Regions from separate parts of the Pantoea phyllosphaerae genome, predicted to be linked through region 1. Evidence: predicted binding sites of a transcription regulator. Region 1 holds the regulator's gene; each other region holds the start of a gene.
What was found. Region 1 encodes PurR, which represses purine synthesis genes. Its sites were predicted from a motif close to CANGCAAACGTTTGCNTG; they were not measured.

Region 1 (5,899 bases):
CATGTTTGTTAAGTTCTTTAGTAAAGATCTGATTTTTTCTGACGATAATCAAAACTTAAGCTGTTCATATCTGGTAATAACTTTGCTGCTATAAGCCGCTGAAATTGCTTATTTTAAACCCAACTGCAACCCTGTAACAGTTTAATAGAAAAATGGCTTAACTTTTGAAAAAAACCTGGCTTAGAATGGCCCCGGCGCTGATCTCCGATCAGATTTTTCTAACCTCGTTACGGCCTGTTGTCGTAACCGCTAACCCTGTAACCGGACTATGCGATTACTGATTACGCTCTTTATATTAGCTTTCGCGCAGCTGTTCATGAACATCGCTTCGGCTTCGCCGCAAGCGCCGGTTAACGCCAGCCTGCACAAGGCAGAGAAAAAAAGCGCGCGCGAAGATGAGCGCCGCAAACGGCGACCGGTCAAAACCAGCGCGAAAAAAGCGCGCTCTTCTACTGCGCAAAAACTCAAACTGAAAAAGCAGAAGAAGATTGAAACGGCTAAGCTTTCCGCTTCCGCCGCCGACACGAAAAAAACCCTGAAATCCTCTCGCAAACGCTATGGCCGCCAGCGCACGCTGACCACCGCAAAAGCCACTCCTCTCACGCCGCTGGATGCCGACGCCACTTCCACCCTCAAAATGAGCAAGTCCCATCGCCTGCGCTACCAGAAAGCACGCGAAACGGCGATGACCAAGCTGATGGGTCAGCTCGGCAAACCTTATCAGTGGGGCGGTACGTCACCGCACACCGGTTTCGACTGCAGCGGCCTCGTCTGGTACGCCTATAAAGACCTGGTAAAATTCAGAATTCCGCGCACCGCCAACGAAATGTACCATCTGCGCGACGCTGCGCCGGTGAAGCGCGAGTCGCTGGAGAAAGGCGATCTGGTCTTCTTTCGCATCAACGGCCGCGGCACCGCTGACCACGTCGGGGTTTATCTCGGCAACGGCAAATTCATTCAGTCGCCGCGCACTGGTAAAGATATCCAGATTAGCGGGCTTTCGGATGATTACTGGCAGCGTCACTACATCGGCGCGCGCCGGGTGATGACGCCGAAAACCATTCGCTAAGCGCCATAAAAAAACCGGGATAATCCCGGTTTTTTTATGGCTGTCTGTTAGTGCATGACGGCGGTAAAACTAAAGGCCACAATCATCAGCAGTGCCGCGCCGGTGGTCATCAACGCCAGTTTTAAATCGGTGCTCATTACCTCTCCTTATCCTTACAATTGTCAGGGTCTTGTGTGATTTTCCCATAGTTGCCGGTAAAAATCTCGTTTTATCCCGCAAGCCTTGTTAGAATCCCCGGCTCTGTTGCGCAACTGACGCAACGCCCGTGCCGTTCGCACGCAACAGCCCCTGTTTTGTCCTGCCCAGTGAGTATTTCACCGACAAAAACTGTAGCGAATTAACAGAAAACTCTCTTAGCGGACGCAAACGTTTAACATTATGCTTATCAGTAGCTTATTGATAAGTTCTGGAGTCTCTTTTTAATGGCAACAATCAAAGATGTCGCGAAGCGCGCGGGTGTCTCCACCACCACCGTTTCTCACGTGATCAATAAAACGCGCTTCGTTGCGGAAGAGACGCGCAACGCCGTCTGGCAGGCGATTCAGGAATTACACTATTCGCCCAGCGCTGTGGCGCGCAGCCTGAAGGTTAACCACACCAAAACGCTGGGGCTGCTGGCTACCTCCAGCGAAGCCCCCTATTTTGCGGAAATCATCGAAGCGGTTGAGCATCACTGCTTCGAGCGGGGCTATACCTTAATTCTCGGCAACGCCCACAACGATCTGCAGAAGCAGCGCGCCTATCTGTCGATGATGGCGCAGAAGCGCGTCGACGGCCTGCTGGTCATGTGCTCCGAGTATCCGGACGATCTGCTGAAGATGCTGGAAGAGAACCGCAATATTCCGATGGTGGTGATGGACTGGGGTGAATCGCGCGGCGACTTTACCGACACCGTGCTCGACAACGCTTTTCAGGGCGGCTATCTGGCGGGACGCTATCTGATTGAACGCGGCCATCGCGATATCGGAGCGATTCCTGGCCAGCTGGAGCGCAACACCGGCGGCGGACGCCACGCGGGCTTTTTGCAAGCGCTGGAGGAAGCGGGCATCTCGGTGCGTCCCGAGTGGATCGTACAGGGCGATTTCGAGCCGGAGTCGGGCTACCAGGCGATGCAGCAGATCCTGCAGCAGAAGCAGCGCCCGACGGCGATCTTCTGCGGCGGCGATATTATGGCGATGGGCGCGATCTGCGCCGCCGACGAGATGGGCCTGCGCGTGCCGCAGGATATTTCGGTGATCGGCTATGACAATGTGCGCAACGCGCGCTACTTCACGCCGGCGCTGACCACCGTGCATCAGCCGAAAGCCGAACTGGGCGAGAAGGCGCTGGAGATGCTGCTCGATCGCATTACCAGCAAACGCGAAGTGTCGCAGACCATCGAAGTGCGTCCTACGCTGATTGAGCGCCGCTCAGTCGGCGACGGCCCGTTCCGCGACTATCGCCGTTAATCCTCGCTTAACCACTCCTGGTTGAGCGTTTGCGCATCGCCGAGATAGCTGAGCAGCCAGCTGAGCGCCGGCGATGCGTGCGCCTCCGACCAGCTCACGCAGCAGGGGCTTTCCGGAAAAGGCGCAGGCAGCGCCAGCTCTGCCAGCTCGCCCTTATCCAGCAGCGGCCGCGCCAGATGGCCCGGCATCATCGCCACGCATAAGCCATCCAGTACGCACGCCAGCCCCGCCTGCCAGTCCGGCACCACCAGACGCCGCTGGTTGTCCAGCGTCCAGGTCATGCGGCGCGGCAGCGCGCGCGAGGTATCCTCCAGCACCAGCGATGGCCAGGCGCGCAGCGCATCGTCGTCGAGCTGCGGCTGGTGCGTCAGCGGATGGTGGCGCGCCACGACGCAGCGCCAGTTCAGCGCCCCCATATCGCGAAAGGAGAAGCGCCCGCCGACCGGGATCGCCTGAGTGGCGCCGATCGCCACCTCAACGCGCCCGTCGGCCAGCGCGTCCCAGACGCCGTTAAACACCTCATAGCTGATGTGCAGTTCCATATCGGGAAAGTGGCGATAGAAATCAGTCACCAGCTGGCGGCTGCGCGGCAGCTTCACAATGCGATCGACGGCGATGCTAAGCTGCCCGCGCCAGCCGTTAGCCAGCTGCTGGCACTGCCTGCGGGTGGCGAGCATTTTTTTGATAACCTCGCGCCCTTCACGCACAAAATGCTCGCCAGCGGCGGTCAACGCCACGTCGCGATGCTGTCGCTCAAACAGCGGCACCGCCAGCCAGGTTTCCAGCTGACGCACCGTATAGCTGACGGCAGAGGGCACGCGATGCAGCTCCTGCGCGGCGGCGCTGAAACTGCCGGTGCGCGCCACGGCGTCTACCACCTCAAGCGTATATTCGGACCACATGCTTTTTCCTTTCAAAAATTTTCACAGCACTCTGCAAATATTAACGTTTCACAGTAACGGGCGCACCCTTTTACACTCTGCCGCGTTTAACCTGCCTGTCGAAATATGAGAGTAAAAATCATGCTGTCATCAAAAGGATTTCTGCCCTACCTCGCTCTGCTCAGCATGCTGGGCTTTCTGGCGACCGATATGTATCTGCCCGCCTTCGGCGCGATGCAGATCAGCTTTAATACCTCGCCCGGCATTATCAGCGCCAGTATGAGCCTCTTCCTGGCGGGCTTCGCCATCGGCCAGCTTTTCTGGGGCCCGCTTTCCGACCGCATCGGCCGCAAACCGGTTCTGCTGATGGGGCTGGGGTTATTCGCGCTTGGCTGCGCCGGCATGCTGTGGGTGGAGAATGCGGTGCTGATGCTGGCGCTGCGCTTTGTTCAGGCCATCGGCGTCTGCGCCGCGGCGGTGAGCTGGCAGGCGCTGGTGGTAGATCGCTACCCACGCGCGCGCGCTAATAAGGTGTTCGCCACCATTATGCCGCTGGTGGCGCTTTCGCCCGCGCTGGCGCCGCTGCTCGGCGCCTGGCTGATTAGCCATTTTCACTGGCGTTCGATCTTTCTGGTGCTGACGCTGACCGGCGTGGCGCTGATGCTGGTCACGCTGCGCCTGCCCGCCAGCCGCCCGGCGGCCAAAGAGGCGAGCGAGCAGCCCGGCTTTTTCTCGCTGCTGCGCTCCGGCGTCTATGGCGGCAACGTATTGATCTATGCCGCCTGCTCCGCCAGCTTTTTCGCCTGGCTGACCGGTTCGCCCTTTATTCTCGCCGATGCAGGCCTGACGCCGGCGGATATCGGCCTGAGCTATATTCCGCAAACCATCGCCTTTCTGCTGGGCGGATTTGGCTGCCGCGCGCTGCTCAACCGTTTTGGTGGCGCGCAGCTCCTCCCGTTGCTGCTGGCGCTTTACAGCCTGAGCGTGGCGACGCTGTTCGCCGTGGCCCTCGGCGGAAGCCACAACCTGATTGCCCTGCTTGCGCCCTTCTGCGGCATGGCGCTGGCGAACGGCGCGATCTACCCAATCGTGGTGTCGAATGCGCTGCTGCCCTTCCCGCACGCCACCGGTAAAGCCGCGGCGCTGCAGAATACCCTGCAGCTTGGCCTCTGCTTCCTTGCCAGCCTCGCGGTCTCCGCAGGTTTACAACAGCCGCTGCTGATGACTACGCTGATTATGGTCGCCACTATCGCGCTGGCGATAGCGGGCTACGTCTGGCAGCGACGCGCCAGCGCACAAATGGATATTGTCCGCGTTACCACTCCCTGCCAGGATAATCACTAAGGCAACTTTTATAGTTAGCGCCCTAACAATAAGTCGTTGAATACTGACCTGGTTGAGCATATACTCAATCGGGTCAATAAATCTGCAACAAATCAATAACATAATTGTTCTATTATTAGGCGAGGCTTATCGCCCGGATGGTGACTGCGCGCGCGTTTCCTGCTGCGTCAGACCCCGATTTTTAGATCCAATCCTCTGTAAAACGTCGGATATCAGGCGCACGGAGCAATCCGTGACATTTCTCACAGGACTTGAGAAATTGACTATTCTTTTTCTCAGGTTCAACGCGGACAGGTGATGGAGAAGCTATGAGTTCATCGTTAATAGAAGAAGTGAGCCTTGAAGAAAACCACTGGTATCGCATTGTCCACGAAATGCTGGAAAAAGCGGACATCGAAATCAACGGCAGCCGCCCCTGGGATATTCAGGTTAAACAGCCTGACTTTTTTAAGCGCGTGATTCAGGAAGGCTCACTTGGTCTTGGCGAAGCTTATATGGATGGCTGGTGGGAGTGCGAACGGCTGGATATGTTTTTTCACCGCGTGCTAAAGCACAAGCTGGACCAGCAGTTGCCGCACCACTTCAAGGATACGCTGCGCGTGGCCGCCGCGCGTCTCACCAACCTACAGTCGAAAAAACGCGCCTGGATCGTGGGCAAGGAGCATTACGATCTCGGGAATGACCTCTTCTCGCTGATGCTCGATCCCTATATGCAATACTCCTGCGCCTACTGGAAAGAGGCCGAGACGCTGGAGCAGGCGCAGGAAGCGAAGCTCGATATGATCTGCCGCAAACTGCAGCTGGAGCCGGGCATGACGCTGCTGGACATCGGCTGCGGCTGGGGCGGCCTGGCGGAGTATGCCGCTCGCCACTACGGCGCGGTGGTGCACGGCGTGACCATTTCGGCAGAGCAGCAAAAACTGGCGCAGCAGCGCTGCGAAGGCCTGGACGTCACTATTCTGCTGCAGGATTATCGCGATCTTAACCAGCAGTTTGATCGTATCGTTTCGGTGGGCATGTTCGAGCACGTTGGCCCGAAAAACTACGCCACCTACTTCGACGTGGTGGACCGCAACCTCAAGCCGGACGGACTGTTCCTGTTGCACACCATTGGCGCCATCCGCACCGATATGAATGTCGATCCCTGGATTGATAAA
Region 2 (5,899 bases), on a different contig from region 1:
TGGTAACGACGGACGATCGCAACTGGGAGCTGCGCTACTCCGCTTCGGCGCTGCGCTTTAACCTGAGCCGCGCGGTGGCGGTGGATATGGAGAGTGCCACTATCGCCGCGCAGGGCTATCGGTTCCGCGTCCCTTACGGCACGCTGCTCTGCGTTTCGGACAAGCCGCTGCATGGCGAAATCAAGCTGCCGGGCCAGGCGAACCGCTTTTATGAAGGGGCAATTTCAGAGCATCTTCAGATCGGTATTTGCGCGGTAGAGCTGCTGCGCGCCGAAGGGGATAAGCTGCATTCACGCAAACTGCGAACCTTTAACGAGCCGCCGTTCCGGTAATGGCTTAGCGCACGAGGGAAGCCTCGAGCTTTTCATCTCCCAATATAGCGAGGCAGCGCGCATGCTGCCTCGCTATATGTTCACCATAAATTCTCTCGCCAGCCAGCCAAGCACGGCCAACACAGCCGGAACCAACAGCGTCCAGGTGATGCGATCGTTAAGGCGGTCGAACTTTTCGTCTATGCGCTCAAACTTCTCATCCATGCGGTCAAACTTCTCATCCATGCGGTCAAACTTTTCGTCTATACGCTCAAACTTCTCATCCATGCGGTCAAACTTTTCGTCTATACGCTCAAACTTCTCATCTATGCGGTCAAACTTTTCGTCTATGCGCGTAAATCTCTCATCAATCCGGGCAAACTGGGCTGCTGACCGGGAGAAGCCTTCGAGCATTTCACAGCGCAGCCTGAACTGTTCGGTATGCAGGCTCTCAACATCCGTTTTTGTCGCGAAGTGTTGCGAACGCTCGGTGAGTACGGCCAGGTCTGTTTTTATCTGGTGCGTATCCAGTTCAAGCCGCTCAACACGTTTGGTCAATCGCTCCATAAGGTTACCTCCTGATTGACGAAGAGGGATGCGGGGAACAGAAACCGTGCGCGGAAGCGGGATTAACGACATGTCCATACTATTCTCTCCTTTCCTTGTTACGCCTTACAGTCATGCTACCGGCACCGCCCCTGACTGTTGAGTATTTAACCAGATTGCCGCCTGGTTAACATTCCCCGTTCCGCTAATTCAGTCATAAATGGCAGGCGAAGCGCACCTGAATGCGCAGAGGCAGAGTAGCGCTGCGCCAGAAAAGCGAACACCCTTTCTGTCAAAAGCTGGAATCCGCTACGCAAATCCCTGGGGAATGAAATAAAAAAAGCGCGCAAAACGACCGACGTCTTGCGCGCAGTAAAAGAATAAGGCCACGCCAGCTGGCGCAGCGACAGATCAGGCGCTGAGCCAGCCCAGCTTGATCACGAACAGTAAAGAGAGGATCACCAGTGCCGTGTTGACCTCTTTGGTGCGGCCGCTCAGCAGCTTCACCACCGTCCAGGTGATAAAGCCGAAGGCGATGCCGTTAGCGATAGAGTACGTCAGCGGCATGGTCAGCGCGGTAACGGTGACCGGCGCCGCGGTGGTGATATCTTTCCAGTCGATCTCCGCCAGGCCGGAGGCCATCAGCACCGCGACAAACAGCAGCGCTGGCGCGGTAGCGTAGACCGGCACGCTACCCGCCAGCGGCGAGAAAAACAGCGCCAGCAGGAACAGAATCGCGACCACGACCGCCGTTAAGCCGGTGCGCCCGCCCGCGCTCACGCCCGCTGCGGACTCCACATAGCTGGTGGTCGTCGAGGTACCGAGCAGCGATCCAAACAGCGCCGCGGCGCTATCGGCCACCAGCGCGCGGCCCATTTTCGGGATATTGCCCTGCTCATCCGCCAGTCCGGCGCGTTTCGTGACCCCCAGCAGCGTGCCGGTGTTGTCGAAGACGTCGACAAACAAGAAGGCGAAAATCACGCTGACCAGGCCGACGTTAAAGGCCCCGGCGATATCGAGCTGCATAAAGGTGGGCGCGATAGAGGGCGGTGCGGAGAAGACGCCGGCAAAAGGCGACAGACCGATGCCCATCGAAATAAAGGTGATCAGCAGAATGCCGATCAGCACCGCGCCGGTGACGCGACGCGCCTCCAGCACCACAATGACCACAAAGCCCAGCAGCGCCAGCAGCGGCCCCGGCTTAGTGAGATCGCCCAGCCCCACCAGCGTCGCCGGGTTATCCACCACGATGCCTGCGCCTTCCAGCGCGATCAGCGCGAGAAACAGCCCGATGCCCGCCGCAATGCCGGCGCGCAGCGGCAGCGGAATGCTGGCGATAATCCACTCGCGGATTTTAAAAATCGACAGCGCAAAGAAGATCACCGCCGACAAAAACACTGCGCCCAGCGCGATCTGCCAGGTGTACCCCATATGCAGCACCACGGTATAGGTGAAGAAGGCGTTCAGCCCCATGCCCGGCGCCAGCGCAATCGGATAGTTGGCGATCAATCCCATCAGAACCGAGCCGATCGCCGCCGCCAGGCAGGTGGCAACGAAGACCGCGCCTTTGTCCATTCCAGTGGCGCCCAGAATGCTGGGGTTAACAAACAGGATATAGGCCATCGCCAGGAAGGTGGTGATCCCGGCGACCACCTCGGTGCAGACCGTGGTGTTATGCGCTTTTAGCTTGAACAGTTTTTCTAACATCATCATCTCTCAAGAGCGGAGACGGCACGAATGCGCGTTCTCACTTGCCAGTGTGGGTTACATGCTGATTATTGTGATACCGCACGACGCGCCGCTGCATGCTGACGGCCGCTGTCGTCACGCCTTGAATCTCCATAAGGCCTGAAGACATAGCAATCGCTATGCCAGCCGCAAACGCAATCGTTTACCTTGCCAGGCCTGGCAGTTTATAAGAGAAATCTGAACCAAAAGAAGGCGCGATTATGGTGCATTGCCCCGCTGCCGCGCAATCGTTTTCATCACCTCCTCTGCGCTGCGAAAAAATTCTGCGCCAACGCACGCTTCAGTCACGTCGATGGCGATATCGCTCACGTTTCCATCGCTTGCCAGCGCGGCGAAAAACGCGCCGTGTACAATCTTGTTAACCTTTTTTTAACCCTGAGGTCGCGCTGCATGAAGCCCGCCATTCTGGTTGTCGATGATGATAAGGCCGTCTGCGAACTGCTGCAGGATGTGCTGGATGAACAACAGTTTAGCGTTTACTGCTGCCACTATGGCCGCGACGCGGCCGCGCTGCTGGCGCAGCACGACGACATCGCGCTGGTGATGCTGGATATGATGCTGCCCGATACCAACGGCCTGCTGGTGCTGCAACAGCTACAGCGTCAGCGCCCGGATGTGCTGGTGATCATGCTGACCGGCATGGGCTCCGAAGCGGAAATGGTGGTTGGGCTGGAGATGGGCGCGGATGACTATATCGCCAAGCCTTTCAATCCGCGCGTGGTAGTGGCGAGAGCGCGCGCGGCGCTGCGGCGCGGCGGTCGGCTTATACCGCCGGAGGCGGCGGAGAGCGGCTGGCGCTTTAACGGCTGGCAGCTGGATGAAGCGCGCTGTCAGCTGCTCAATCCGCAGCGCGAAGCGGTGCCGCTGACCCAGGGCGAATATGCGCTGCTGCGCGCGCTGGTACGCCATGCGCGCAAGGTCCTGACGCGCGATCAGCTGCTGGAGCTCACCCACGGTGAAAGCCTTGATGTTTTCGACCGCACCATCGACGTGCTGATTATGCGACTGCGGCGCAAAATTGAAATCAATCCGCATCAGCCCAGCCTGATCCGCACCATTCGCGGCCTCGGCTATGTCTTTTCCGCCGATGTGGCGCGCCCGGAAGCGGTCCGGCTGAGCGCCTGAGAGGCGAACAGCCGGGAACGGTACTATTTCACCGTCCAGCCCTTGTAGCTGCCGACATTGTTGCGATCGATCAGGGTAACCGGGATCAGCACCGGCTTATCCGGCGCCGGTTTGCCCTGCAGAATGTCATAGCCGATCTCGACTGCTTTCGCCGCCATCACCTGTGGATCCTGTGCCGGGGTGGCGACGAACAGCGAATTCTTGCGCTTCAACGCCTCTTCACCATCTGGCGATCCATCGACGCCGACAATAAAGAACTCGTTGCGCTGCGCCTGTTTCGCCGCCAGATCGGCGCCGATGGCGGTCGGATCGTTGATGGCGAACACCGCGTCTACTTTCGGATTGGCCGACAGCAGGCCGGTCATCACTTCCAGCCCGCCTTCACGGCTGCCTTTGGCGTTCTGGTTCCAGGAGAGCAGCTTGATCCCGGGATGGCGTTTCAGTTCGGTCATACAGCCCTCGACGCGGTTCTGCACGGCGGAAACCGGCGGGCCGTTGATGATCAGCACATTACCCTTCTCCTTCAGGCGATCGGAGATGTATTTACAGGCCATCTCGCCCGCCTGGGTGTTGTCGGAGGTAATGGTGGCGTTGGCGCCGTCGGCCGCCACGTCGACCGCCACCACCACAATTCCGGCGTCGCGGGCGCGCTTCACCGCCGGCGCGATGCCTTTGGAATCGGCGGCGTTCAGAATAATCATGTCGACTTTCGCCGCGATAAAGTTATCAATCTGCGCCACCTGCTGGCCCAGATCGTAGCCGCTGGAGACCAGCGTCACGTTGACGTTGTCCCCCGCCAGCTCGTGCGCTTTCTTCTCCGCGCCTTTGGTGATCTGCACGAAAAACGGGTTGGCGAGATCGCCGACGGTGACGCCGATGGACTTGAGATCTTTCGCCTGGGCGAAGGTGCCGCTGAACAGCGTTGCCGCCAGCAGCCCGGTTACGATCGGATTAAAACGCATAGACCTTCTCCTGCTGTTATTAGAATCGCCAACGGCTGAATGGCGTAGGGTAAAAAAGGGGCGCCGCGTTCAGGAGACGTGGTGCCGGGTGCGATATTTGTCGATCAGCACCGCAATAATGATCACCGCGCCTTTGATCACCAGCTGCCAGAAATAGGAGACCCCCATTAGCGTCATGCCGTTATTCAGCGTGGCGATAATCAGCGCGCCGATCAGCGTGCCGGTAATGGTGCCGATGCCGCCGACGAAGCTGGTGCCGCCGAGGATCACCGCGGCGATGGCGTCCAGTTCATAGCCGACGCCGAGATTGCCGTTGGCGCTATAGAGGCGCGACGCCGACATCAGCCCGCCTAATCCGGAAAGCAGCCCGCTCATGGCGTAGACGAACACCAGCACCGCGCCGACTTTGATGCCGGTCAGCCGCGCCGCCTGCATATTGCCGCCCACCGCGTAGATATGAACGCCCAGCGTGGTGCGGCGCAGGATAAACCAGCAGACGGCGATGACGGCGAAGGCGATAACGATCAGCCAGGGCACCGGGCCGAGATAGCCGTTGCCTATCCACTCGAAGCTGATATCGGAGTTAATTACCGTGGTGCCGTTCGCCAGCAGATAGGCGGCGCCGCGCAGCGCCGTATAGGTGCCGAGGGTGACGATAAAGGGTGGCAGCCCGGCCCAGGCGACCAGAATGCCGTTGAACAGCCCCATCACCAGGCCTGCGCCGAGCGCCATGGGGATGGTCATACCGGCGAGCATCGGATCGAGCGAGGCGACCATCGCCACTACCGCCGTGGTGCCGAGCATCGATCCCACCGAGAGGTCGATGCCGCCAGTGAGGATGACAAAGGTCATACCGGCCGCCAGCACGATATTAATTGAGGCCTGCCGGGTAATATTAAGCAGGTTGCCCTCGGTGAAGAAGTTCGGCGCGACAAAGCCGAACACCACCACAATCAGCACCAGGATCGGCAGAATGCCGACGGTTTGCAGCATGTCGCCTGTCAGCGCCCGCTTAACGGTGGGCGGTTTCGCCCGCGTGGTCTCAGTCATCGCTCTCGTCTCCTTATCTTTCCAGCGGCGAGGCGCTGTGCGCCCCGGTGGCCAGCGTCATAATGTTTTCCTGGCTGATCCGATCGCTATCCAGCTCCCCTGCGATAGCGCCTTCGCGCATCACGTACACCCGATCGCTCATGCCGACCACCTCCG
Region 3 (5,899 bases), on a different contig from region 1:
CGACGCTGGTGATGTTCGGCAGCGTGGTCGCCGCCGGGATCCGCGTGATGACGCAAACCCCGCTGGGGCGTCGTGAGATGCTGATTGTCGCTGTCTCTTTTGGTCTGGGGCTGGGCGTCGAAGCGGTGCCGGAAGTGCTGAAGCAGTTCCCGCCGCTGGTGAGTCAGATTTTTGGCCATGCGGTAACCACCGGCGGCGTGCTGGCGATCCTGCTGAATCTGGTACTGCCCAGCGAGCCGCGCGCGGTCGCCTTGCCGCAGGGTGAAGCGGTGGAGAAAGGGCTGTAAAAATGAGGCAGCCCAGGCGATAAGGTTTGCGTCTGGACTGCTTCCCCCCGAAACAAAACCTTCCCGCTATAGCGTTCTTCGCCCTTGACCCTCCATGAACTCTCGGCATCCAGCGCGGCTGTACGCCTGCAGCCTGATCTTTCCTGTCGTTATCGCCGCACGCCGGGCACAGCAGCAACGCGAATTTAGGCTAGCCTTGCTGAATAACAAAAGGGAGAGATATGACTGAGAGCGCACACCTGCAGGTCAGCCACCGCGGCTGGATCCTCTTCGCCTGTATGCTGGCGATGTTTATGGCCGCTATCGAGGTGACCATCGTCGCCACAGCGATGCCGACCATCATTGCCGACCTGGGCGGTTTTTCACAGTTTGGCTGGGTTTTCTCTGTCTATCTGCTGACGCAGGCGGTGAGCGTACCGCTCTATGGTCGCCTCGCGGATATGTGGGGGCGGCGCAAAATGTTTTTCATCGGCACTTCGCTGTTTCTGATCGGCTCGGTGCTCTGCGGCTTTGCGCACAGCATGCTGTGGCTCATTCTCTTCCGCGCCTTTCAGGGGCTGGGCGCTGGCGCCATTATGCCGCTCAGTTCGACCATCGTGGCGGATATCTATTCGCCGCGCGAGCGCGCCAGCGTGCAGGGCTGGCTCTCCAGCGTCTGGGGCGTGGCGGCGATCGTCGGTCCGCTGACCGGCGCCTGGCTGGTGCAGCACTTTAGCTGGTCGCTGATCTTCTGGGTCAATCTGCCGATAGGGCTGCTCAGCATGGCGATGCTGGCGCGCTTCCTGCCCGCCCACTGCGTCGATGAGAAGCCGCAGCCGCTGAACGTCGCGGGCAGCCTGTGGCTGACGATCTGCGTCAGCGCGCTGCTGATGGCGCTGCTGCAGGCGGAGTGGCTCGGCTACTGGCTGGTCGCCTTTCTCATTCTGGCACTGTTCGCCGGCTGGCAGCTGAAAAGGCATGAGCTGCGCGCCGATGCGCCGCTGTTTCCGCTGGCGATCTGGCGTAGCCGCCTGATTATCGCCGGCAACGCCGGAAACTTGATTATCGGCGCGGCGATGATGGGGATCAGCGCCTTTCTGCCGACCTGGATCCAGGGCATCACCGGCGGCACGCCGCTGCAGGCGGGCAGCGCGCTGGCGATGATGTCGATCGGCTGGCCGCTCGCCAGCACGCTAAGCGGGCGGCTGATGCTGCGCACCTCGTACCGCTTTACCGCCCAGCTCGGCGCGTTGCTGCTGGTGGCGGGCAGTGCCTTGCTGCTGCTGCTGCGCGCGGAGAGCCCAATCTGGCAGGCGGGTGCGACCGCCTTTGTTATCGGCACCGGCATGGGAATGACCAGCACCACCTTTCTGGTCTCGGTGCAGAACCATGCGCATTACGATATTCGCGGCATCTGCACCGCATCGATCATGTTCAGCCGCATGATGGGATCGGCTATCGGCACCGCGCTGATGGGGGCAGTGCTGAACCTGAATCTGGTGCAGCGGCTGCCGCACGCCGCCGATCCGGTGCAGCAGGTGATGTCGTCGCCGTCGCGTGAGGCGCTCTCCAGCGAGACGCTGCACCATATGGTGCAGGCGATCGCCGCCTCGCTGCACTGGGTGTTCGTGGTGGCGCTGGTCATCGCGCTGTTTGCGCTGCGGGTGGCGTGGATGATGCCGCGACAGCGGCCGGAACAGGCGGAATAGAAAAGGGCGACAGCGTCGCCCTTATCAGGAGCCGACGCGGATAAGAGGGTCGGCTTTGGCAGCAGCGTAAGCTTACTGCGCTGGCGCATCCTGCGAGCTGCCTGCGCTGTCAGGCACGCTGCCTTCGTCGCCGCGTCCCACGCGCTTATAAACGATTTTCTGCGTGTCGTTTTCGCAATGGCCCACGACCTGGCCGCCCGCCTGGTCGACCTGATCGTTAGGCACGATATCCAGCGAAAAACCCGATTCCGGGACGCCGTTCTGAATGATTTTCTGGCTGATGTCCGCTTTCACGGACTCGCAGGAGGCGTGCGCCAGCATCGGCAGCGCCAGTAAAGTTGCGATTAACATTCCGGTCTGTTTCTTCATCACCTTCTCCTTTTGCGTAGTGAACCTTACTGACTATAGCAGCCCGTAGAAAAAATCAGGGCGCGACCGGTCGGCCGGTGCGGCGATCGAGACAGCGCAGGGTATTGGCTTCCCAGTAAGCGTTGACGTTATAGCTCTTTTCGCAGGCGTCGCGGGTATCGAAGGCGCGATCTGCTTTATCGAACTCTTTCTCTACGCGGGAGTTCACCTTATGGCGCAGCCGTTGCGTGTCATTCCATTGCTCTTTGCTCTGGCGCGCGGCCTCATTACTGGCGGCATTATTGCCATCTTCAATAATCAGACGGCTGGTATTGGCGCTGGCCTGCACGGCGGTCAGCATCGCACTGCTGGCGAGCAGCGCGGCGAACAGGGTCGGAAACCATTTTTTCATCGTCTTTTCCTTCGGTTAATGCCTGGCGCGCAGGGATGGTTCAGGGTTGCGGCAGACGAGGCATAGTATATCATCGCGCTTTATTTGCTCACCAGTGGTGGGCGATCGGTTTATCTTTGCGAGAGGATCCCATGCTGATCAAAACCGCGCTGCTCTTTTTTCTCACCGCCATCGCAGAGATTGTCGGCTGCTTTTTACCCTGGCTCTGGCTGAAAAAGAACGGCTCCGTCTGGCTGTTGTTGCCTGCCGCCCTGAGCCTGACCGCCTTTGTCTGGCTGCTGACGCTGCATCCGGCGGCGAGCGGGCGCGTCTATGCGGCCTACGGTGGGGTTTACGTGCTGACCGCGCTGTTATGGCTGCGGGTGGTGGACGGCGTGAGGCTCAGCGCCTGGGACTGGAGTGGGGCGCTGGTGGCGTTTTGCGGCATGCTGATTATCGTGGCGGGCTGGGGGCGCGCCTGAGAGGAGACCAGCCCGGCGGGCTGGCCTCAGGCGCCGTCAGGGCTTGTGCACTTTCAGGCCAGCCTGCGTCTGGCTCACCGGCATCATCTCCAGGGTGTTGATATTGACATGCTTCGGCAGCGTCGCGACCCAGTACACCGCCTCGGTGACATCCTCCGCCGTCAGCGCCGTCGCGCCTTCGTAAACCTTATCCGCTTTTTCATCGTCGCCTTTAAAGCGCACGTTAGAGAACTCGGTGCCGCCGACCAGGCCGGGCTCAATATCGGTTACGCGTAGCGCCGTGCCGTGCAGGTCGGTACGCAGGTTGAGGCTAAACTGGCGCACAAAGGCTTTGGTCGCGCCGTAAACGTTGCCGCCCGCGTAAGGCCAGCTGCCGGCGACGGAGCCGATATTGATAATGTGGCCGACGTTGCGCGCCACCATATCCGGCAGCAGGGCGCGGGTCATAAAGACCAGCCCTTTGGTGTTGGTGTCAATCATATTTTCCCAGTCGTCGACGCTGGCGCGATGCGCCGGCTCGATGCCAAGCGCCAGTCCGGCGTTATTCACCAGTACGTCGATATTGCGCCACTCGGCGGGCAGCGAGGCGACCGCTTCCTCGATCGCGGCGCGGTTGCGCACGTCGAGCTGTAGGGGATAGAGGTTCTCACCCAGCTCCTCTTTCAGCGCCTGCAGACGTTCGGCACGGCGGCCGCTGGCAATCACCTTATGACCTGTTTCAATGAATCGGCGGGTGATACTTTGACCAAAACCGGCCGTCGCGCCGGTAACAAAAATAATCATCTCACTGTTCCTTAACACGTTTTCAGTTGACCTGTTGTCACCATACCACTTCAGCGCCGCGGCTGCGCAACAAAAGCACGCGCGGGCCGTAAAGGAATGTTGCGGGCGTTGCGCTGCGCTATTCTGGCGCGCGCTGCACCAAAGACGGGCAGCGGCGCGCGCAATCTCCACGGCCTGTTTTCAGCGCGGTTATCTTGCCAGGGAAGCAACCGGTTGCGCATACGATACCGTTTTTCTCGCCGTGGCAAAAATGCCTTTTTTACATAACATATTGAACAGGCAGGAGGTTCTGGCATGCAGGTTGCACTTTATCGCCACGCTATTAACGGTTAACTCCCTGTGTACGGAAAAGGAAAGCGTATGACATCCCCCCTGACGGCCATTCGCGCCAGCTTTTTTGATTTTACCGATGTGGCGCGGCAGCCCGAGGCGATTATGGCGCAGGCGCGCTATATCGACGATGGCGTGCTGCTGCTGGAGGAAGGGCGCATCGTCGGGCTGCATGCCTGGGAGAGGCGGCCGCAGGTGCCAGACGATCTTATCGATCTGCGCGGCCACCTGATTGTGCCAGGCTTTGTCGACACCCATATCCACTATCCGCAGACCGAGATGATCGGCGCCTACGGCGAGCAGCTGCTGCAGTGGCTCAGCCACTATACTTTTCCGGTGGAAAGCCAGTATCACTGCGCCGACCACGCCGCCGCCATGTCCGCCTTTTTTCTGCAGCAGCTGCTGGCGAATGGCACCACCAGCGCGCTGGTATTCGGCACGGTGCATCCCCAGTCGGTGGAGGCGCTGTTCAGCGCCGCCGACGCGCTCGCTATGCGGCTAATCGCTGGCAAGGTGATGATGGATCGCCATGCGCCGGACGCCCTGCTGGAGACGCCGGAGCAGAGCTATGCCGACACGCGGGCGCTAATTGAACGCTGGCACGGGCGCGGTCGGCTCAGCTACGCGCTGACGCCGCGCTTTGCCCCCACCTCGACGCCAGCGCTGCTTGAAAAGGTGCGTCAGCTGCGTCAGGAGTATCCCGACGTCTGGCTGCATACTCATTTGAGCGAAAACCCGCAGGAGGTCGCCTGGGTGAAGTCGCTGTTTCCGCAGCATGATGGCTATCTGGATGTTTATCATCGCCATCAGCTCACCGGACGACGCAGCCTGTTCGCGCACTGCCTGCATCTGGAGGATCATGAGTGGCAGTGTCTGCATGACACCGATTCCGCCATCGCCTTCTGCCCGACCTCGAACCTGTTTCTCGGCAGCGGACTGTTTAACCTCAATCGCAGCTGGCAGCAGGGGGTCAGGATCGGCATCGGTACCGACGTCGGCGCGGGCACCACCTTCAATATGCTGCAGACGCTGGGTGAGGCCTACAAGGTCGGGCAGCTGCAGCAGTATCGGCTCAGTGCGGCAGAGGCGTTCTACCACGCCACGCTTGGCGGCGCGCACGCGCTGGATCTGCACCCGCACATCGGCAACTTTGCGCCCGGCAAAGAGGCGGATTTTGTGGTGCTGGATCTGGCCGTCTCGCCGCTGCAGCGGCTGCGCATCAGCAACAGTAAAGATATCTGGGAGCGGCTGTTTGTCCTGATGACGCTGGGCGACGATCGCAATATCGCCCAGACCTGGGTTAACGGACGCGCGGTATGGCGGCGCGACGAGGCGAAAGCGAGTTGTTGCGAGCGCGGCAACCTGCCAGGATAGTTTTTTGCACGGTAATCAGGAGCGAGGCATGAACGTCAGACAAAATCCGTTTTTTCAGGTAAGCACGCTGCCCTGGCAGGCGCCGCCGTTTGATCAGATTCAGGAAGCGGACTTTCTGCCTGCGCTGCTGGCGGGCATCGAGGAGAAGCGTAAAGAGGTGCAGGCGATTGCGCAAAATCCGGAGACGCCCACCTTTGCCAACACCTTTGAGGCGCT

Region 2: a site for PurR is predicted at 2,738-2,755, ahead of ACR6A7_RS01680 (NCS2 family permease). Genes of this name have one in related genera too.
Region 3: a site for PurR is predicted at 4,182-4,199, ahead of guaD (guanine deaminase). Genes of this name have one in related genera too.

The regions. Positions count from the first base shown of each region.
Region 1 is NZ_JBPFDE010000023.1:2,994-8,892, reverse strand. Features, by position in the region: gene ACR6A7_RS20225 (C40 family peptidase) at 269-1,069, shown strand; gene cydH (cytochrome bd-I oxidase subunit CydH) at 1,117-1,206, opposite strand; gene purR (HTH-type transcriptional repressor PurR) at 1,492-2,517, shown strand; gene punR (DNA-binding transcriptional activator PunR) at 2,514-3,419, opposite strand; gene punC (purine nucleoside transporter PunC) at 3,540-4,742, shown strand; gene cfa (cyclopropane fatty acyl phospholipid synthase) at 5,051-5,899, shown strand, end outside.
Region 2 is NZ_JBPFDE010000001.1:372,102-378,000, reverse strand. Features, by position in the region: gene ACR6A7_RS01690 (AMP nucleosidase) at 1-332, shown strand, start outside; gene ACR6A7_RS01685 (hypothetical protein) at 405-956, opposite strand; gene ACR6A7_RS01680 (NCS2 family permease) at 1,269-2,567, opposite strand; gene ACR6A7_RS01675 (response regulator) at 2,997-3,731, shown strand; gene ACR6A7_RS01670 (ABC transporter substrate-binding protein) at 3,755-4,693, opposite strand; gene ACR6A7_RS01665 (ABC transporter permease subunit) at 4,763-5,743, opposite strand; gene ACR6A7_RS01660 (sugar ABC transporter ATP-binding protein) at 5,757-5,899, opposite strand, start outside.
Region 3 is NZ_JBPFDE010000007.1:105,982-111,880, reverse strand. Features, by position in the region: gene ACR6A7_RS11415 (nucleobase:cation symporter-2 family protein) at 1-287, shown strand, start outside; gene ACR6A7_RS11410 (MDR family MFS transporter) at 509-1,975, shown strand; gene ACR6A7_RS11405 (DUF1161 domain-containing protein) at 2,048-2,344, opposite strand; gene ACR6A7_RS11400 (DUF1283 family protein) at 2,400-2,735, opposite strand; gene ACR6A7_RS11395 (YnfA family protein) at 2,867-3,196, shown strand; gene ydfG (bifunctional NADP-dependent 3-hydroxy acid dehydrogenase/3-hydroxypropionate dehydrogenase YdfG) at 3,233-3,979, opposite strand; gene guaD (guanine deaminase) at 4,340-5,683, shown strand; gene dcp (peptidyl-dipeptidase Dcp) at 5,712-5,899, shown strand, end outside.